One region of the Angustibacter sp. Root456 genome, then DNA from elsewhere that is predicted to be linked to it. Evidence: riboswitches for the same ligand, from Rfam matches in the RefSeq annotation. Region 1 holds a riboswitch; each other region holds the start of a gene.
What was found. Region 1 has a riboswitch for S-adenosylmethionine ahead of ASD06_RS05220 (bifunctional o-acetylhomoserine/o-acetylserine sulfhydrylase). Riboswitches for the same ligand answer to the same signal wherever they lie in the genome.
Positions count from the first base shown of each region.

Region 2: it holds a riboswitch for S-adenosylmethionine, as region 1 does, so the genes downstream of both, ASD06_RS10460 (aminotransferase class V-fold PLP-dependent enzyme) here and ASD06_RS05220 (bifunctional o-acetylhomoserine/o-acetylserine sulfhydrylase) in region 1, are expected to answer to the same signal.
Region 3: it holds a riboswitch for S-adenosylmethionine, as region 1 does, so the genes downstream of both, ASD06_RS20060 (putative leader peptide) here and ASD06_RS05220 (bifunctional o-acetylhomoserine/o-acetylserine sulfhydrylase) in region 1, are expected to answer to the same signal.

Region 1 covers NZ_LMER01000014.1:7,877-14,647, forward strand. The annotation lists gene ASD06_RS05200 (ATP-dependent DNA ligase) at 1-715, opposite strand, end outside; gene ASD06_RS05205 (EcsC family protein) at 881-1,537, shown strand; gene ASD06_RS05210 (YkvA family protein) at 1,616-1,993, shown strand; gene ASD06_RS05215 (DUF4192 domain-containing protein) at 2,137-3,282, shown strand; SAM riboswitch class IV at 3,329-3,442, shown strand; gene ASD06_RS05220 (bifunctional o-acetylhomoserine/o-acetylserine sulfhydrylase) at 3,664-4,980, shown strand; gene ASD06_RS05225 (homoserine O-acetyltransferase) at 5,012-6,106, shown strand; partial or broken gene ASD06_RS05230 (NUDIX domain-containing protein) at 6,135-6,771, opposite strand, start outside.
Region 2 covers NZ_LMER01000016.1:111,072-117,842, forward strand. The annotation lists gene ASD06_RS10450 (GNAT family N-acetyltransferase) at 1-839, shown strand, start outside; gene trpS (tryptophan--tRNA ligase) at 994-2,052, shown strand; SAM riboswitch class IV at 2,126-2,237, shown strand; gene ASD06_RS10460 (aminotransferase class V-fold PLP-dependent enzyme) at 2,277-3,641, shown strand; gene ASD06_RS10465 (NUDIX domain-containing protein) at 3,666-4,073, opposite strand; gene ASD06_RS10470 (alpha/beta hydrolase) at 4,105-4,947, opposite strand; gene ASD06_RS10475 (FAD-binding oxidoreductase) at 5,022-6,455, shown strand; gene ASD06_RS10480 (class I SAM-dependent methyltransferase) at 6,452-6,771, shown strand, end outside.
Region 3 covers NZ_LMER01000020.1:233,800-240,570, reverse strand. The annotation lists gene ASD06_RS15865 (phosphoenolpyruvate carboxykinase (GTP)) at 1-1,820, opposite strand, end outside; tRNA gene ASD06_RS15860 (tRNA-Arg) at 2,260-2,332, shown strand; SAM riboswitch class IV at 2,490-2,605, shown strand; gene ASD06_RS20060 (putative leader peptide) at 2,621-2,740, shown strand; gene cysD (sulfate adenylyltransferase subunit CysD) at 2,870-3,790, shown strand; gene ASD06_RS15850 (sulfate adenylyltransferase subunit 1) at 3,790-5,037, shown strand; gene ASD06_RS18630 (sulfite exporter TauE/SafE family protein) at 5,034-5,894, shown strand; gene ASD06_RS15845 (MEDS domain-containing protein) at 6,165-6,771, shown strand, end outside.

The DNA of each region.
Region 1 (6,771 bases):
GGGTGAAGACGCGGACGTCGTCACCGTCGCGGTGCACCTGCACGCGGCTGCCGTCGAGCTTCCACTCCACAGCGGCGGGACTGACCTGGTGCACGGCGGTGGCGACGTCTGGAGCGGACCGCGCGAGCATGGGGCCCAGCGGGGTTCCCACTCGCAGCGTGAACCGGGACAGCGCCTCGGCGTCGCCCACGAGCGCAGCCACGGCCACCTCGGACGCCGAACCCGCCACGGTGACCGCGCGTCGCACGAGCGGTGCCGGCACCTGGGCGGCCTCGGCCAGTGCGTCCAGCAGCAGGCCCTCCTGCGCCCCCTGACGCAGCTCGCCGGTGACGAGCCCCGCGAGCAGCTGCCACTCCTGCACCGTGGCGTGGGCCAGCAGCTGGTGCAGCAGCGTGCGCCGTGAGGTGGTCGACCCCGCGCCGGTGAGCGCCTCAGCCGTGGTGAAGGCGGCGTCCACCTGCTCCACGGTGAGCGCCGCCTCGCTGCCCGGCGAAGGCCGCGGCGCCTCACGCAGCGCCGCCGGACCCAGCCCGGTGCGTCGTTGTGGCAGAACTCCGGTGAGGTAGCTGAACACCACTGCGACCAGGTGCGCGTCACCCGTGGCCGCCGCATCACGCAGGCACGCGGCGAGCCGCGCGACCTTGGCACGGCGCCCGCCGGTCGAGCGGACGTCGGCGCTGGCGGTGGCGACCTCTTGGAGCAGCACGCCCCTCATGCTGTCCGCCGCCACCGACAGCCGCCACCGACAGCCCCCACTGCGCCCTCGCTTCTCCTCGACCCCGGCCCGTCGCCGTGCGGTGGCCGGAACGGCGAGGCAGGATCAGTGGCTACGACACCCGGAGCGGCTGCCGCGGCTCTGGACGCCGACCGAGGAGGAACAGTGCCCGACGCACGTCAGGACGACCCCCAGGGTCTGGCCGCCCACGCCGGCAAGGTCGTCGAGCAGCTGCTCGACGTCGGCCTGGACGGTCGTGGCCCGTTCGACTCGGCACAGAAGGTGGCCGACTCGGCGCGTAGCGACCACGGCGACACCGAGCGTTCGGTGGACGCCGTCGTGCGCTCGCACCTGCGGCTCGCGGCGGCCGGTGGGTTCGTCACCGGCCTCGGTGGTTTCGTCACCCTGCCGGTCGCGCTGCCCGCCAACATCCTGGGCTTCTACGCGGTGGCGACGCGCATGGTGGGGTCGGTCGCGAGCCTGCGCGGCTACGACCTGCGCCAGACCGGCGTGCGCGAGGCCGTCATGCTCACCTTGGTGGGCGCGGACGCCGCTGACCTGCTCGCGAAGGCGGGCGTCCGCACGAGCGGGCGACTGGCCAGCCTCGCGGCTCAGCGGCTGCCCGGGCCGGCGATCATGGTGATCAACAAGGGGATCGGTTTCCGTCTGGTCAGCCAGGTGGGCAAGTCGGCCCTCTCGCGCTTCGGCAAGGGCGTGCCCGTGGTCGGTGGCGTCGTCGGCGCCGGCGTCGACCTCTACCTCATGCGGCGGATCGCGGAGAGCGGCCGCCGCGAGTTCCCGCAGGCGGTCACGGCCCGCTGAGCGGGAACCTGGCGCGACGCTGGAACGTCCAAGCGCACGGTGACCCCGCCGTGGTGGCGGGGAGTGAGGAGCGAAGTCATGGCCCGGTGGCGCAAGACCACGGCGTTCGTCGCGCTGGCCCGCGCCCTGCGGGGCGCCGGACGCGATGGCGCGCCCGGGGTCGGTGAGCGCCTCGCCGCGCTGCCCCGGCTCGTCGTGGCGACCCTGACCGGCCGCTACCGCGGTACGACCCGCGGTCAGCTCGGGTTGCTGGCGCTCGGCGTGCTCTACGCGGTGTCGCCGGTCGACCTGGTGCCCGAGGCGATCATCCCCCTGATCGGGCTCGCGGACGACGCGTTCGTCGTCACGTGGGTGGCTGGCCGCGTGCTCGCCGAGACCGAGGCGTTCTTGTGTTGGGAGCGTTCGGAGCCCGCCGGCCGGCGACCGCACGTCGTCCCCGGGCAGGTCGTGCGCTGACCCGGTGAGCGGCGCAAGTCGCTCATCGTGGCCTGTGGACCACCGCTCGTCCTCCACAGGCCGTCGTCCACAGGGGCCGGGCGGTCCACAGTGCCGGCGCCGGCACCGACGCACGGTCGTGGGCACTGGCCACAGTGGTCGCCATGACCACCTCCCCCTCTGCCAGTCAGCCCGTCCTCACCGTGAGCGGCCCGGGTGACCTCGTCTCGCTCGTGCCCTATCTCCTCGGCTTTCATCCCCGGCGCAGCCTCGTCGTCCTGTCGTTGCGTGGTCCTCGACTGCGGTGCGGTCTGGCCGCCCGCTTCGACCTGCCGGACGGCACGACGGCGGCCGAGGAGTTCGCCACCGAGGTGGTGCCGTGCGTGCTGCGCGACGAGCCGAGCCAGGTGGCGCTGCTGGTCTACGACGACACGCCCTGGCAGCCGCGGCTGCGTCCCGGTCAGGTGCTGGTCGACGCGGTCGAGCAGCGGTTCGCCGAGGACGGCGTGCCGGTCAAGGAGGCGGTGTACGTCGGCCGGGAGCGCTTCTGGTCGATGACCTGCCGGTCGGCCAGGTGCTGCCCGGAGGCCGGGACGCCGGTGAGTGATGTGCGATCGACCCAGGCCGCGGCGACGCTCGTGCTGCAGGGCCGCGCGCCGCTCGCCGATCGCGACGACCTGGTCAGCCGGGTCGCGCCACGCGGCCCCCTCACCACGGCAGCGGTGGCGAGCGTCGCCGAGCGCGAGCTGGCCCGGCGCGCTGCGCTCGAGGACGGCGGGGTGGAGGGCGTGCGGGCGTGGGTGAGCGAGGTGACCGGCCTGTTCGATGCCGCGGTGAGCCGCAGCCGCGGTGACGCGAGCCTGCGTCTGGACGCCGACGAAGCGGGTCTGCTGGTCGCCGGGATGCTCGACATCGGGCTGCGCGACGCGCTCTGCGAACGCTGCTCAGCCTGGCTCGAGGGGCTGCCGGAGGGTCGCGGCGGGAGTCACCCTCCCCGCCGACCGGAGCACCACGAGGACGACCCGGTCACGAGGGTGCTGCGCGAGCTCGCCGTGATGTCCGACGGCCAGCTCGCGGTCGCACCGCTGACGTTGCTGGCCGCCCAGTACTGGGGCGCCGGCGAAGGCGCCCTCGCCAACGCCGCCGTGGAGCGGGCGCTCTCGCTCGACCCCGACTACCGCCTGGCGGTGCTCCTGGCGCAGTTGCTGCGAGCAGCGATCCCACCGGCCTGGGTCCAGACGACTCGGCGGTTCGGCGCGGGAGAGCGGCCGAGCGAGGAGGCCTCGGCGTCTCGGATGCTGAGAGACTGATCCCGCGTGCTGGGCGTGCGAGGCACTCGCTGGTACTTTCGACGCAGGTCATGAGTGCCAGCGCGAAGCCCCGGCTCGCTGGCCGGCAACCCTCCAACCGCGGTGGGGTGCCCCGGGTGATGACCTGGCCGACACCAGCAGGTGTGGGCAAGCGCGGGTCCGTCACCGACGGGCCCAGAACCTTGGGAGCCCTCCGTGACCTGTCGAATGCGTCGCTGACCTCGACCGTCGCTCACCCATCCACCGGTCGCGCCGGGGCTGACCGCCCCGCGCCTCCACCCGCGATTCGTCGCGCCGGCTGAGCGACTGCACCCTCGTTCGTCCTCGCACCTGCCCGCAGCCACCGGGCGCCCTCGTGCGCGCCCGATCCCAGGAGACACCATGAGCAACGGTTGGTCCTTCGAGACCCGACAGATCCACGCCGGCCAGGCCGCGGACCCCACCACGGGGGCGCGGGCACTGCCGATCTACCAGACGACGTCCTACGTCTTCAAGAACAGCGAGCACGCCGCGAATCTGTTCGGGCTCAAGGAGTTCGGCAACATCTACACGCGGCTGATGAACCCCACGACCGACGCGGTGGAGCAGCGCATCGCCAGCCTCGAGGGTGGCGTCGGAGCCCTGCTGGTGGCCAGCGGACAGTCCGCCGAGACGCTCGCCCTGCTGAACGTCGCCGAGGCGGGCGACCACGTGGTGGCCAGCCCCAGCCTGTACGGCGGCACGTACAACCTCCTGCACTACACGTTCCCCAAGCTCGGCATCGAGACGACGTTCGTCGAGAACCCCGACGACCTCGACTCCTGGAAGGCTGCGATCCGGCCGAACACCAAGGTGTTCTTCGCCGAGACGGTGTCGAACCCGAGGTCCGACGTCCTCGACATCGAGGGGGTCGCCGCAGTGGCGCACGAGTTCGGTGTGCCACTCGTCGTCGACAACACGATCGCCACGCCCTACCTGATCCGGCCGCTGGAGTGGGGTGCCGACGTCGTCATCCACTCGGCCACCAAGTACCTCGGTGGCCACGGGACGTCGATCGCCGGCGTCATCGTCGACGGCGGCCGCTTCGACTACGCCGCGTACCCCGACCGGTTCCCCAACTACAACCAGCCCGACCCGAGCTACCACGGTCTGGTCTACGCCCGCGACCTCGGCGTGGGCAGCCCGCTGGGTGCGAACCTCGCCTTCATCCTCAAGGCCCGGGTGCAGTTGCTGCGCGACCTAGGTGCGGCGGTCTCGCCGTTCAACGCGTTCCTCATCGCGCAGGGCGTCGAGACGCTCAGCCTGCGGGTCGAACGGCACGTCCAGAACGCGCAGGCCGTGGCCCGCTGGCTCGAAGGACGCGACGAGGTCGAGAGCGTCGCGTACGCGGGCCTGCCGAACAGCCCCTGGTACGAGCGTGGACGCAAGTACGCCCCGCAGGGTGTCGGCGCCGTGCTCGCCTTCGAGATCAAGGGCGGCGCCGCGGCCGGTCAACGGTTCGTCGAGGCGCTCGAGCTGCACAGCCACGTCGCCAACATCGGCGACGTGCGCAGCCTGGTCATCCACCCGGCCTCGACGACGCACAGCCAGCTGTCGCCGGACGAGCAGCGCGCGAGCGGTGTCACGCCGGGTCTGGTGCGCCTGGCCGTGGGCCTGGAGCACATCGACGACATCCTGGCCGACCTCGAGGCGGGCTTTCGCGCAGCCAAGGAGGCCTGAGCAGGTGCCCGGCTGGCGAGCAGGCGACCCCGTGGGTCGACGACGCACCGTCGGCGTCGGCACCATCACGCTCGAGGCACGTGGCGCCCTGCCGGACGTCGAGGTGGCGTACGAGACCTGGGGCACGCTGAACGCGGCGCGCGACAACGCGGTGTTGGTGCTGCACGCGCTCACCGGTGACAGCCACGTGGCTGGCCCGGCCGGCCCCGGCCACCCGACGCCGGGCTGGTGGGACGCGCTCGTCGGTCCGGGCCGCCCCCTCGACACCGACCGCTGGTTCGTGGTGGCGCCGAACGTCCTGGGCGGATGCCAGGGCACCACGGGGCCGTCGTCCGCGGCGCCGGACGGTCGGGCGTGGGGTTCGCGTTTCCCGTTCATCACGGTGCGCGACCAGGTCGAGGCCGAGGTGCGGCTCGCCGACCAGCTGGGCATCGAGAGCTGGGCGAGCGTCATCGGTGGCTCGATGGGTGGCATGCGCGTGCTCGAGTGGGCGGTGACCCACCCGCAGCGACTGCGGTCGGCGGTGGTGCTGGCGTCGGCGGCCGCAGCGAGCGCCGAGCAGATCGCCTGGTGCCAACCGCAGCTGCTCGCCATCCGCAGCGACCCGCACTGGGCAGGAGGCGACTACCACCACGCCGACGGCCCGGGGCCGCAGACTGGGCTCGGCATCGCCCGCCGCATCGCGCACGTGACCTACCGCAGCGAGCAGGAGCTGGCCGACCGTTTCGGCCGCTCTGCGCAGGGGGAGGAGCAGCCGATCGGCGGGTCCGGGCGCTACGCGGTCGAGAGCTATCTCGACCACCACGCCGCCAAGCTCGCGCGCCGGTTCGACGCCGGTTCGTACGTGGTGCTCACCGAGGCGATGAGCTCGCACGACGTGGGACGCGGCCGCGGTGGTGCCACCGCAGCACTGGCGCGCGTCACGTGCGACCTGGTCGTGGCGGCGGTCGACACCGACCGGCTGTACCCGCCACGGCTGTCGCAGGAGATCGTGGCGGCCGCACCGACCGCGCGGCCGCTGCGCACCATCCACTCGCCGTACGGCCACGACGGGTTCCTGATCGAGACCGCCCAGGTGGGCGAGCTCGTGCGCGAGGCGCTGCCAGCCGACGTTCGCTGCCGCTGACGAGCGAACCCGACGGGCGCCGGCCAGGTCAGCGCGGCTCGAGCAGGCTGCGCAGCACGGGCCAGCGCACCGCCAGCGCGGGGTGCAGCGGCAGCTGCTCGACCCGGTCGAGGTCGACCCACTCGACCGCGTCGGACTCCGGGTTCGCGACGCTCGCGCGGGTGCCGGCCGGTGCCTCGACCACCACGTAGGTGTACGACCACGGCCCGTGGTCGTCGACGTGGCGGGCCAGCTCCACGAGTGCGGAGACGTCGAGGCGGGTCTCCTCACGCGCCTCGCGGGTCGCGGCCTCGACGACGGTCTCGTGGCTGTCGCGGGCGCCGCCCGGCAGTCCCCACGTTCCGCCCTCGTGGGTCCAGGGGGCGCGCAGCTGCAGCAGCACCTGCGGCCCGCGGTCGCCCGGCCGTCGCGCGAGCAGTCCCGCCGCCCCGTGGCGTCCCCAGTGCTTGCCGCCACAGGCGCACTGCACCCAGCCGTTGCCGTCACCGGTCGTCGGGCGAGCCAGCGCGGCGTGCGGGTCGACGCGCACGACGTCGAGCACGCCGGGCCAGCCGGCCCTGGTGAAGGCGCGTCGTTGCCGCATCGCCCCGTTGCCGTCCCGCCGCAGCCGCTGCAGGCCCTGGCGCACCAGGTCCGCGTCGCCGGTGCGCTCCAGGCCCGGCTCG
Region 2 (6,771 bases), on a different contig from region 1:
CCGGCCACGACCCGCGCCGCTTCGCCGAGCGGGTGCGGGGCTTCCTGGCTGAACGGCCGGCGCGGCACAGCGTCATCCTCACCCGCCTCGCGCGGGCCCTGGCCGGTGAGCGGGCGGAGCCGCCGCAGAGCGAGCTGTGGTGGTGGGTCGAGCAGCCGGACGGTGAGGTGGTGGGCGCGCTCATGCAGACGCCGCCCCATGGCGCCTACCTCACCGCGGACGACGACGCTGTCGTGCGCGCGCTGGCCCGCGCCGCGTGGGTGGCTCGTCCCGACCTGCGCTCGGTGGGTGGACCGGACCCCAGCGGCCAGGTCTTCGCCGACGAGTGGGTGCGGCGCGGCGGGCCGTCCGCCGAGGTCGTCATGCGCCAGCGGCTGCTGCAGGTCGACGAGCTCGTCGAGCCACCCGCCCCGCCTGGGCGACACCGCCTCGCTGGGCCTGCCGACGTCCCGTTGCTGCGGGGCTGGGGGGAGGCGTTCACCGACGAGGCGACGCCCGGGGGCGCCCGTATCGACCACGTCACTGCGCGCGTCGCGGCCGGTCTGCTGCACGTCTGGGAGGTCGACGGTCGTCCCGTGTCGATGGCCGCGGTGACCCTGCCGGAGGCCGGGGTCGCGCGCGTGCAGCTGGTCTACACGCCACCGCAGGAGCGCGGCCGGGGGTACGCAGCGGCGTGCGTCGCCGCCGTCACTCGCGAGCAGCTGGCCGAGCCCGGGCGCACGTGCATGCTCTACACCGACGCGGCCAACCCGACGTCCAACGCGGTGTACGAGCGGTTGGGGTACCGCGTGATCGGGACGGCCACGGACCTCGCCTTTGCCGCTACCATCGACGCGTGAGCTGCACCCTGACGCGCCAGTGGTGGCTGCCGTAATCGGCGGCCGCTGACGCATTCCCTCATGGCCGCCGTCCGGCGGCCAGGTCAGCTCGGCATCTCGCGCTCATCTCGCTCGCTGCGGCGGCGGTCGTCCCACTCGACGACTGGAGCCCGACATGACCACCTTCGCTGCCTCGACCCTCACGACGCCTTCCACCACCTCGCTGCTCGCGGACCGCGCGGACGTCCTCGAGGCGCCCGACCGCTACCGCGTGCTCACCGGCGACCGGCCCACCGGCCCGCTGCACCTCGGTCACTACCTCGGCACGCTGCGCGAGCGCGTGCGCCTGCAGGACGCCGGAGTGCAGACGTTCGTCGTCATCGCCGACTACCAGGTCGTCACCGACCGCAGCGACACCAGCGAGGTGGCGGCGAACGTCCGCGAGCTGGTGCTCGACTACCTCGCGGTTGGCCTGGACCCCTTGCGCACCAGCGTCTTCCGGCACAGCGCCGTGCCCGAGATCGGTCAGCTGATGCTGCCGCTGCTGTCGACGGCGACCCTGGCCGAGCTGCAGCGCAACCCCACGGTGAAGGCCGAGGCCGGGCACGCCGGGCCCCTCAGCGCGCTGATGCTCACCTACCCGGTGCACCAGGCCGCCGACATCCTCGCGGTGGGCGGCACGCTCGTGCCGGTGGGCGACGACCAGCTGCCGCACCTGGAGCAGACGCGGGTCGCGGCCCGTCGGGTCAACGAGCGCTACGGCCGCGGCGCGAGCGTCCTGACGCCACCGCAGGCGCTGCTCACCGAGGCGCCGCGGCTGCTCGGCACGGACGGGCAGAAGATGTCCAAGAGCCGGGGCAACGCGATCGCGCTGGGCGCCAGTGAGGACGACACGGCGCGCCTCGTGCGGTCGGCGGTCACCGACTCCGAGCGGGAGATCACCTACGAGCCGCAGCGCCGTCCCGAGGTGTCGAGCCTGGTGCTGATGGCCGCGCTGTGCTCCGGCCGCACGCCGCAGGACGTCGCGTCCGAGGTCGGCAGCGGCGCGGCGCGGTTGAAAGCCGTGGTGGCCGAGGCGGTGAACGAGCACCTGCGGCCGATCAGGGCCCGGCGGCGTGAGCTCGAACGCCAGCCGGACGTCGTCGACGCCGTGCTCGCTGCCGGCCTGGAGCGGGCGCGTCCCCTGGCCGCTGCGACGCTGGCGCGCGTGCACGAGGCGATGGGTCTGACGTGAGCAGATCTCGCACTGCGAGACGCGGGGTCTCGACGCTTGGGCGTCGGCGCGGCCTGCCGATACGGTCGGCAGAGGTCATGAGCGCCAGCGCGAAGCCCCGGCTCGCTGGCCGGCAACCCTCCACCGCGGTGGGGTGCCCCGGGTGACGACCTGGCGTCGGCGAGGTGTCGGCGCAAGCGCGGGCTCCGGCGACGGCAGGGGTCCCAGACCCTCTGGAGTACCTGATGTCCAGTCCCATCGTCATCGAAGACCCCCGGGCCGCAACGGTTTCGGCGTCCTGCGACCAGCCCCTGCTCACCGTCGTCGGCGGTGACCTGCCGGTGCCGCTGCTCGACGGCTCGTGGAGGCGCTACGCGAACCTCGACTACGCCGCCAGCGCTCCGGCCCTGGCGGCCGTGGCCGAGCACGTGGAGCAGGTGCTGCCCTACTACGCCAGCGTCCACCGGGGGGCCGGGTACGCCTCGCAGGTGTCGACGGCGCTGCTCGAGGACGCTCGCGCTGCCGTGGGGGAGTTCGTGGGTGCCCGACCGGGCGACGTCGTCGTGTTCACGCGCAACACCACGGACGCGCTCAACCTGCTGGCGGGCTGCGTGCCGGCCTGGGGTGACGTGGTGTTCCTCGACCTCGAGCACCACGCGAACCTGCTGCCGTGGCAGCGGTTGCCGCACCGCTGCGTCGCCGTCGAGCGGACCGTCGACGCCACGCTGGCCGCACTCGACGACGCCTTGGCGGCGCAGCCGGCGGCGCTGCTCGCCATCACCGGCGCGTCGAACGTCACTGGTGAGGAGCTGCCGGTCGAGCGCATCGTGCGCCTCGCTCATCGCCGCGGGGCTCGCGTGGTCGTGGACGCCGCCCAGCTGGCGCCGCATCGCGCGATCGACCTCGAAGCGACCGGCGTCGACTACGTCGCCTTCAGCGGCCACAAGCTGTACGCGCCGTACGGCTGCGGGGTGCTCGTCGGACGACGCGACTGGCTCGACCTGGCGCAGCCGTACCTCGCAGGCGGGGGAGCCGTGCGCGAGGTGACGGTCGACTCGACCCGCTGGGCGCCCGTTCCGGCCCGGCACGAGGGCGGGACCCCGAACGTCCTCGGCGCGGTGGCGCTGGCCCGCGCGTGCCGCGAGCTGCGGGCGCTGCCCGAGGGGGCGCTCGAGGTGCACGAGGCGGCGCTGCGCGGTCGGCTCGTCGACGGGCTGAGCGCGGTGCCCGGCGTCGGGCTGCACCGGGTGTTCGACGACGCGCCCTCGTCGATCGGGGTCGTCACCTTCACGGTCGACGGCCACGACCCCGGCCTGGTCGCGGCGTACCTGTCGGCCGAGCACGGCATCGGCGTGCGCGACGGGCGCTTCTGCGCCCACCCGCTGCTCGCCCGGCTCGGGCTGGATGCGGCCGTACGGGCGAGCGTTGGCGTCGGCTCGCGGGCTGAGGACGTCGACCGCCTCGTCGCGGGGGTCGCGGCCCTGGTGCGGCGGGGAACCGGCGCCGAGTACGCGCTCGTCGACGGGCGCTGGCAGCCGGTGTGCGACGTCCGGCCGCTGCCGGAGTGGGTTGCGCCGTCAGCGGCCGGCTCCTCGCCCTGCGGCGGCTGAGCGCCGTCGGGTCGGGGGTCGACGTCAGTCGCGCCCGATGCGCAGCGCCGCCAGCAAAGCGGTGCGCGCGAGGACGTGCGGAGGAGGTGGCAGGTGCGCGAGATCGCACCACTTCAGGCCGTCGTGCTCCTCGGGGGCGGTGTTCGCGGGGGTGCCCTGCCACTCGCGCACGAGCCAGGCGCTGAGCACCGCTGGGTCAGCGGCGGGGCCGACGCTCAGCCGGGTGAGGTGCGTCGCCGAGGCCGTCGCCACCTGCACCCCGAGCTCCTCGTGCAGCTCTCGGCTGAGCGCGTCGAGCTCTGACTCACCCGCCTCCATGGCGCCACCCGGCAGGTCCCAGAGGTCGGGGTAGGCGTGCTTGTCCGGGCGACGGTGCACGAGCAGCACCTGACCGTCCCGGACCAAGGCGCCGACCACCACCACCGTGTGCACTCGCGGATCAGAGCACAGCGCGATGCACCGGTCAAAGCAGACCGCGCACAGCCTCGACGACGGCGTCGGGCCGCTCGTCCGGGATCCAGTGCGAACCAGGCAAGGCCACGTGCTCGTACGGCGCGTCGACCCACTCCGCACACTCCTCGACGGCTCGCCGTCCGACGGCGAGGTCGTGGTCGGCCGAGAGGTAGACGGTCGGCACGCGCACCGGCGGGACGGCGGCGAACTGGGCGTCCATCGCGGCGTACCAGGCGAGGGGGCCGCGCAGCCGACCTGGCTCGAGCATCGGAGCGACGTAGCCGTCGACCACGTCCTTGCTCAGCGTCGAGCCGGAGAAGAACGCCCTCAGCCGGCGGCCGTCGTCGTCGAGCAGGACGCGTTCGGCGCGCTCGACGTCGCTCAGCAACCGCATGTACGCCGAACGCTCCTTCTGCTCGGCGTCCGACCGCAGCGCAGCGCCGAACGCGCCTGGGTGCGGCACCGACGCCGCGACGAGGCCGCGCACGCGCTGTGGGTGGTAGGCGGCCAAAGCCCAGGCCACCGCTGCGCCCCAGTCGTGCCCGACGACGAGCACCGCCTCACCCGCGGTCGTCGCGTCGAGCACCGCGACCGCGTCAGCCACCAGCTGGTCGAGGCGGTACGCGTCGATCGCGGTGGGCTGGGGGAGCGGGGAGTAGCCGCGCTGGTCGACGGTGACGCAGCGCAGGCCGAGCTCGCGGACACCGGGCAGGACGCCGTCCCACAGCGAAGCGTTCTGCGGGAAGCCGTGCAGCAGGAGGGCCGTCCCGTGGGCGGCCGCGTCGTCGTCCACGACGGCTCGCAGGTCGAACGCCTCGGCGCCGTGGCGGCGCTCGACCGAGATGACGGACACCACTCAGGTCTACCGCACGTCCTGGTGAGATAGGACCTGCGGACGCGGTTTGCGCGGGGCTACGATCCGAGACGATGACCGACTCCGAGCCGCACCCTGAGATGCACCTGCCCGCTGCCGTCGAGCGCCTTCGCGCGCAGTACCGCGCCTTGCCCTCGGGGCAGCCGGTGCGGTTGGCGAAGACGACGAGCAACCTGTTCCGGCCACGCGAACGTGGTGCGCGAGCGGGGCTCGACGTGTCGGGTCTCGACGAGGTGTTCTCCGTCGACCCCGTGGCGCGCACCGCCTACGTCGGGGGCATGACGACGTACGAGCACCTGGTCGACGCGACGCTGGCCCACGGGCTGATGCCGCTGGTGGTGCCGCAGCTGAAGACCATCACCATCGGCGGGGCGCTCACGGGCCTTGGTATCGAGTCGTCGTCCTGGCGCGCGGGCCTCCCGCACGAGTCGGCGCTGTCGATCGACGTCCTCACGGGGGCGGGTGACATCGTGCGCGCGACGCCGGACGGCCCGGACGCCGAGCTCTTCACGACGTTCCCGAACTCCTACGGCACCCTCGGCTACGCCGCCGCGGCCACGATCGAGCTCGTGGCCGTGCACCCGTACGTGCACCTGCGGCACGTCCGCTTCGAGGACCTCGACGAGCTGAGCGCCGCGATCGACAAGCTCGTCGGGGCGGGCGACGGCGAGCGCACCACCTGGGACGGTGAGCCCGTCGACTTCATCGACGCCAGCGTCTTCCCGCCCCGCGACGACGACGGCCCCGCGCGGCTCGAGGCGTTCCTGACCCTCGGCACGTGGGCCGACGAGGCGCCGTACACCTCTGACTACACGGGGATGGGCGTCTACTACCGCTCGGTGCGCAGTCGGCACGAGGACTGGCTGACGGTGCGCGACTACCTGTGGCGCTGGGACACCGACTGGTTCTGGTGCTCGCGCGCGCTGGGCGTGCAGAACCCGAAGATCCGCCGGTGGGTGCCGAAGCGCCTGTTGCGCAGCGACAACTACCAGCGGGTGATCGGGCTGGAGAACCGCTACCACGTCAAGGCGCGGATCGACGCGCGCCGCGGTCTGCCCGCGCGCGAGCGGGTCGTGCAGGACGTCGAGATCCCGGTGGAGCGGCTCGCCGAGTTCTTGCGGTGGTTCGTCGACACGGTGCCGATCGAGCCGATCTGGTTGTGCCCGCTGCGGTTGCGCCGTCCGGCACCGACCGCGAACGGGCAGTGGCCGTTGTACCCGCTCGCCCCGGACGAGCTGTACGTCAACGTGGGCTTCTGGTCGACCGTGCCGATCGCCGAGGGGGACGTCGAAGGTGACGTCAACCGGCGGATCGAGGCCAAGGTCGCCGAGCTCGACGGACACAAGTCGTTGTACTCCGACGCCTACTACGGGCCGGAGGAGTTCTGGAAGCTGTACGGACGAGACCAGTACGAGCAGGCGAAGCGCCGGTACGACCCGGACTCGCGGTTGCTCGATCTTTACGACAAGGCGGTGAGAGGGCGATGAGCGTGCTCGGCCAGTGGAAGCAGGACCAGGGCCGTCGAGGGGACATGACGATCGCCGAGGCGTACGACCTGCTCGTGGGAGCGAGCGACCAGGTGCACTTCGAGGCCTACGACGGGTCGTCGTCCGGGCCTGCGGACGCGCGCTACCAGGTGCGGCTCAAGAACCCGCGGGGCCTGGCGTACGTCGCCGGCGCGCCGTCGTCCTTGGGGTTCGCAAGGGCCTACCTCATGGACGACCTGGAGGTCGACGGCTTCCACCCTGGTGACCCGTACGACCTGCTCGCGATCCTCGACACCCTGCTGGAGCCCCGCCGCCC
Region 3 (6,771 bases), on a different contig from region 1:
GTCCAGAGCGTCGTCGGCAGGTTGTCGCCGAACTTCTCGAACCACTCCTGGATCTGCGGGATCTCGGCCTTCCACTCCTCGGTGTCGACCGTGAGGCAGGTGGCGAGCTCCTCGGCGCTCATGTCGAGGCCCTCGGTGTCGAGCGACTCGGCGGTCGGCACGTGGCCGATCGGCGTCTCGACGGCGGCAGCGCGGCCCTCGATGCGCTCGATCGCCCACTTGAGCACGCGCGCGTTCTCGGCGAAGCCGGGCCACACGAAGTGGCCGTCGGCGTCGCGGCGGAACCAGTTGACGTAGAAGATCTTCGGCAGCTTGGTGGCGTCAGCGCTCTTGCCGACGTCGAGCCAGTGCTGGAAGTAGTCGCCGGCGTTGTAGCCGATGAACGGCAGCATGGCCATGGGGTCGCGGCGCACGACACCGACCTGGCCGGTCGCCGCCGCGGTGGTCTCCGACGACAGCGTGGCGCCCATGAACGTCCCGTGCACCCAGTCGCGCGCCTCGGTGACGAGCGGGATGGTCGAGGCCCGGCGTCCGCCGAAAAAGATGGCCGAGATCGGCACGCCCTTGGGGTCGTCGTACTCGGGCGCCAGGATCGGGCACTGGTTGATCGGCGTGCAGTAGCGGCTGTTGGGGTGGCTCGACAGCTCGCCCGACTCCGGCGTCCACTCCTCGTGCTTCCACGACGTCGCGTGGGCCGGCTGGTTCTCCATGCCCTCCCACCAGATGTCGCCGTCGTCGGTGAGGGCGACGTTGGTGAAGATGGAGTTGCCGCGCTCGAGGGTGCGCATGGCGTTGGGGTTGGTCTTCTCGTTGGTGCCCGGGGCGACGCCGAAGAAGCCGAACTCGGGGTTGACGGCGTAGAGGCGGCCGTCCTCACCGAAGCGCATCCAGGCGATGTCGTCGCCGAGGGTCTCGACCTTCCAGCCGGGGATGCTCGGCTCGAGCATGGCCAGGTTGGTCTTGCCGCAGGCGCTCGGGAAGGCCGCCGCGACGTAGTAGGTCTGCTGCTCGGGGCTGGTGAGCTTGAGGATCAGCATGTGCTCGGCGAGCCAGCCCTCGTCGCGCGCCATGACGCTGGCGATGCGCAGGCTGTAGCACTTCTTGCCGAGCAGGGCGTTGCCGCCGTAGCCGGAGCCGTAGCTCCAGATCATCCGCTCCTCGGGGAACTGCACGATGTACTTGGTGTCGCTGCACGGCCACGCGACGTCGGCCTGGCCGGGCTCGAGCGGAGCGCCCACGGAGTGCAGGGCCGGCACGAAGTCGGCGTCGAGCTCCTCGATGCGACGCAGCACGCTCGTGCCCATGCGGGCCATGATCCGCATGGACGCGACGACGTAGGCGGAGTCGGTGATCTCGACGCCGAACATCGGCTGCTCGGCGTCCAGGTGGCCCATCACGAACGGGATGACGTACATCGTGCGGCCACGCATCGACCCGCGGTACAGGTCGGTCATGATGGCCTTCATCTCGTCCGGCGCCATCCAGTTGTTGGTGGGCCCGCAGTCCTTCTCGTCGACGCTGCAGATGAAGGTGCGGTCCTCGACGCGCGCGACGTCGGTGGGGTCGGAGGCGGCCCAGAACGAGTTCGGCTTCTTGTCGTCGTTCAGGCGCACGAAGGTGCCGGAGGCGACCAGGTCGTCGGTGACCTGCGCCCACTCCTCGTCCGAGCCGGTGCACCAGTGGATGCGGTCGGGCTGGGTCAGCTCGGCGACCTGCGACACCCAGGCCTGCAGCCGGGCGTGGGTGGTGGGTGCGGTCTCGGCCGGCGCAGCCGGCTCGACGCTCAGATCGCTCGTGGTGGAGGAGGTATCGGCAGTCATGGCGCTGGCTGTCCCTTCGCGCGGTCATCGTCGACCTGGTTCGACCGTCGGCTTCTCCAACGGTCACCTCGCGGATCGTCAAGGGCGATCCGTTGCAGAGGCTGCGTTGCCAAGCACCGTAGCCCCACATCTCACGTCGTGGTACGCCGAGAAGAGTGACCCGCTCGTGAAATCACTCACAAGCGCGGCGCTTCTTGCGGACTTCTTGCGGCGTCTTGCGGCGTCCTTGCGAGATCCGGCAGGGGCGTTGTGTGAGAGCGCGTCCACGCTGGCGCCCGGTGGGGGGTGCCTTGGTGGTGCCTCCGCGGCTCAGGCCGCGGCCGGCTGGCGGAAAGCGGTTGGGCTGGCGGAAGGGGGTTTGGGTGGCAGCAGGGGGGGTGGGCCTCGATTTCAGGGGCACGCGCGGTGTCCGCTACTATCGACGCGGCCAGTTGGCCGGGCGCCCGTAGCTCAACGGATAGAGCATCTGACTACGGATCAGAAGGTTAGGGGTTCGAATCCCTTCGGGCGCGCGCAGTTGAGACAGCATCACCCAGCAGCCCCGGAGATGTCCGGGGCTGCTGTCGTTTCCGGGTTCTGCGGCTCCCCCAGCGCCCGCCGTCCCACGTGGTGGACCGTTCGCCGACGTCCTTGCGCCCCGCCCGCGGCGCTGCCTAGCCTCCTGATCACGGTCATGAGCGCCAGCGCCAAGCCCCGGCTCGCTGGCCGGCAACCCTCCTGCGCGGCGGGGTGCTCCGGGTGAGGACCAGGCGACGACGGACGCCCCGTCGCCGCAAGCGCGGACTCCGCACAGGGTCCTGATGAGAAGGGGAACCGTGGCCGGATCCCGCACCGCAGGCTCGGCGCACGCCGCCCTGGTTCTGGTGTCGCGTCGCCACGTCGACCTCCAGCGCGTGTCCAGCGCCACCTGTTGCTGCTGAGCGGCCAGCTCTAGCACTCCCTCGACGCCGCTCGTCGGCGTCCCCATCTCGACGTGCCCTCATGCCCGCACGCCGCCCCGTGGCGGTGGGCCGAGCCGGCGCGCGTCCCCGTGCTCCCGAGGAGAGACGTTGACTGCCACCCCACTGCGGGCGAGATCGGCCCTGAGCCACCTCGACCTGCTCGAGTCCGAGGCCGTGCACATCCTGCGCGAGGTCGCAGGTGAGCTCGACCGCCCCGTGCTGCTGTTCTCCGGCGGCAAGGACTCGATCGTCATGTTGCACCTGGCCGCCAAGGCGTTCTGGCCCGGGCGCATCCCCTTCCCGGTGATGCACGTCGACACCGGGCACAACTTCGAGGAGGTCATCGCGTTCCGCGACCGCCGGGTCGGCGAGCTCGGCGTCCGGCTGGTCGTCGCGAGCGTCGAGGACTCCATCGCTCGCGGTCGAGTGCACGAGCGGCCGGGCGGCAGCCGCAACCCGTTGCAGACCGTCACGCTGCTCGATGCCATCGCCGAGCACCGCTTCGACGCCGTCTTCGGCGGTGCGAGACGCGACGAGGAGAAGGCGCGCGCGAAAGAGCGCGTGTTCAGCCTGCGTGATGAGCTCGGCCAGTGGGACCCCCGCGCGCAGCGGCCCGAGCTGTGGGACCTCTACAACGGCCGCCACCGCCCGGGTGAGCACGTGCGGGTCTTCCCGCTGTCGAACTGGACCGAGCTCGACGTGTGGGAGTACATCGAGCGCGAGCGGCTGGAGGTGCCGTCGCTCTACTTCGCCCACGAGCGGGCGGTGTTCCGCCGCGAGGGCATGTGGCTCGCCGACTCACCTCACCTGCCGCGCCGGGCCGGCGAGGTGCTGGAGCAGCGCAGGGTGCGCTACCGCACCATCGGCGACGTCACCTGCACCGGCGCGGTGGAGTCGAGGGCTCGCACGGTGGCCGAGGTCGTGGCCGAGGTCGCCGTCACGCGCGTCACCGAGCGGGGGGCCACTCGCGCAGACGACCGGGCCGGTGAGGCCGCCATGGAGGACCGCAAGCGCGAGGGGTACTTCTGATGACCAGCACGCTGCTGCGCGTCGCCACCGCCGGCTCGGTAGACGACGGCAAGTCCACGCTGCTCGGCCGGCTCCTGCACGACGCCAAGGGCGTGCTGGAGGACCAGCTCGCGTCGGTGGCCGACGCGAGCGAGCGCCGAGGCACCGAGCTCGACCTGTCGCTGCTCACCGACGGCCTGCGAGCCGAGCGGGAGCAGGGCATCACGATCGACGTCGCCTACCGGTACTTCGCGACGCCGGCCCGCACCTTCGTCCTCGCGGACACGCCAGGGCACGTGCAGTACACGCGCAACATGGTCACCGGTGCCTCCACGGCCGACGTCGCGGTCGTGCTGGTGGACGTCCGGCACGGCATCAGCGAGCAGTCACGCCGGCACGCGGCGGTGGCGGCGCTGCTGCGCGTCCCGCACGTGGTGCTGGTGGTCAACAAGATGGACCTCGTCGGGTGGAGCGAGGCGGCCTTCGAGCGGGTGGTCCGTGAGTTCCGTTCGCACGTCACGGGTCTGGGCTTCGATGACGTGCTGGCCGTGCCGGTGTCGGCCCTGCACGGTGACAACGTCGTGCACCGCTCGGTCCGGGCGCCGTGGTATGTCGGACCAACCGTGCTGGAGCACCTCGAGCAGGTCGAGGCAGCGGCGACGGTGCCGGTGAGCGGGCTGCGCTTCGCGGTGCAGTACGTCGTGCGGGCGGCCGACCGCGACTACCGCGGGTACGCCGGCCGCGTCGCCGGCGGCACCGTGAGCCCCGGCGACGACGTCGTCGTCCTCCCCTCGGGGGTGCGCACGACCGTGGCGGCCGTCGAGACGTACGACGGACCCGTCGGCCGTGGGGTGGAGGGCCAGTCCGTGGTGGTGCGCCTCGCCGACGACGTCGACGTGAGCCGCGGGTGCGTCATCGCCGATGTCGACGACGCACCGCCGGTCGTGCGGCAGCTGGAGGCCACGGTCTGCTGGCTGGCCGAGCAGCCCCTGGTGCCCGGGCGCTACCTGCTCAAGCACGGGACCCGCACCACCCGCGCCGAGGTGCGCGCCACGGGCGTCCTCGACGTGACGTCGGCCCAGCTGCGACCCGCGAACTCGTTGGCGCTCAACGACATCGGCCGCGTCGCGGTGCGGACCGCCGAGCCGCTGCCGCTCGACGACTACGCGCGCAACCGTCGTACCGGGGCCTTTGTGCTGATCGACGAGCTGAGCGGTGCCACCGTCGCGGCGGGGATGGCCGGGCGCCTGCCCTGGGGCGCCGGGTGACGGCGGAGCCGACGGCTCCGCTGGTGCTCGCCGGGGTGCTGGTCGGCCTGCTCGTGGGGCTGACCGGGATGGGTGGGGGTGCCCTGCTCACGCCGCTGCTCGTGCTCGGCTTCGGGATGCCGCCGCTGACCGCTGTGTCGAGCGACCTGGTGACGTCGCTGGTCATGAAGCCGGTCGGTGCGGCCGTGCACCTGCGGGCCGGGACGGTCGACTGGCTCCTGGTGCGCCGACTGTGCTTGGGCGCTGTGCCGATGGCGTTCGGCAGCGTCCTCGTGCTGGGCGCCGTGGGGGCCGGTGCAGCGGTGCAGGAGCACCTGCGGGTCGTGACGGGTGGCGTTTTGCTGGCCTCGCTGGCGGCGATGGCCGCGAGCCGGTTGTTGCGTCAGGCTCCGGCGACCACCCGACCAGCCGCCCCGGCCTGGAGCACGGTCGCGGTGGGAGCGGTCGGCGGAACCTGCGTCGGGTTGACCTCGGTCGGCGCCGGCTCGGTCATCCTGGCGCTGCTGCTCGCGACGCAGCCGGCGCTGCGGGCGAACCGGCTGGTCGGCACCGACCTGGTGCAGGCCGTGCCCGTCGTCGCGGCGGCTGCGCTGGGGCACGCGATCTTCGGGGACGTCCGGCTGTCGGTGGCTGCGGCTCTCGTGGTCGGAGCGGTTCCGGCCACCTACGTCGGTGCCCGGCTGTCTGCGCGGGCGCCGGTGGGCGTCCTGCGTGGCGCGGTGGTCGTGCTGGTGTGGACGTCGGCGCTGGCGTTGGTGCGCGTCCCGCCGGTGGCCGCGCTGGTGGTGACGGGTCTGCTCGTGCTGGGGTGGTGGGCGAGCCGACGGCTGATGACGTTTGTCATGCCCAGGTCGTGACGGACGGTCGGGGCCCGGGGCGCGTCCGGTCGGCACAGTCGGTGGCATGACGCTCCCAGCTCCCCTGCGTGCCGGGCTTCGGGCGGCTGTCGACGTACCGGCCCTGCACCTGGCGGCGGTCACCAAGTCGTTCGGTGACGTCCAGGCCGTGACGCCAGCAAGATCATGCTGGCGCACAGGGCCCCGTGCGCTGGCCGCGAGCAAGGGTCGCGCCTACTCTGGGCCGATGGTCCGAGTCCGCACGAAGATGCCCTGGAGTGCGGTCCCCGCATGAGCCCGTCGCCGACGGTGGGGAACTGGCGAGGCGATCAGTTCGCTCACGAGGCGTTCGTCTACGACAGCGACGAGGCGGTTCGGCGACGGTGCCTGCCGTACGTCGAAGAGGGGCTCGACCTGGGGCAGGCCGTCGTGCTGGTCGCCTCGCGCCCCGTGCGCGAGATGCTGGTGGCCGCGTTGGGCGAGCGGCTGGTCGAGCGCGTGGCGATGCAAGCGGCCGAGGCGGCGTGGCACGGAGCGCCGGCCACGCTGGCGGCCTACCAGGAGTCGATGCGCCCGCTGCTCGAGGCGGGCGAGCCGTGGCGCCTCATCGGCGAGCCGGTGTGGCTGGCCTACCCGGGCGGCGAGCGGTGGTCGCGCTACGAGGCGGTAGCCAACGTCGCCTTCGCGCACTACCCGTACTACAGCCTGTGCCTGCACGACTCCCGCCACGTGCCCGCCGAGCGCATCGAGCACCAGCTGCGCACCCACCCGCTCATCTGGGACGGCGAGCCCGAGCCGAACGCCGACTACCTGTCGCCGACGGCCTACCTGCGCTCGGTGGAGCCACCGTGGACGCCCGCCCCGGCCTCGGCGTCGGTCATCGTCGTGTCACGCCCGC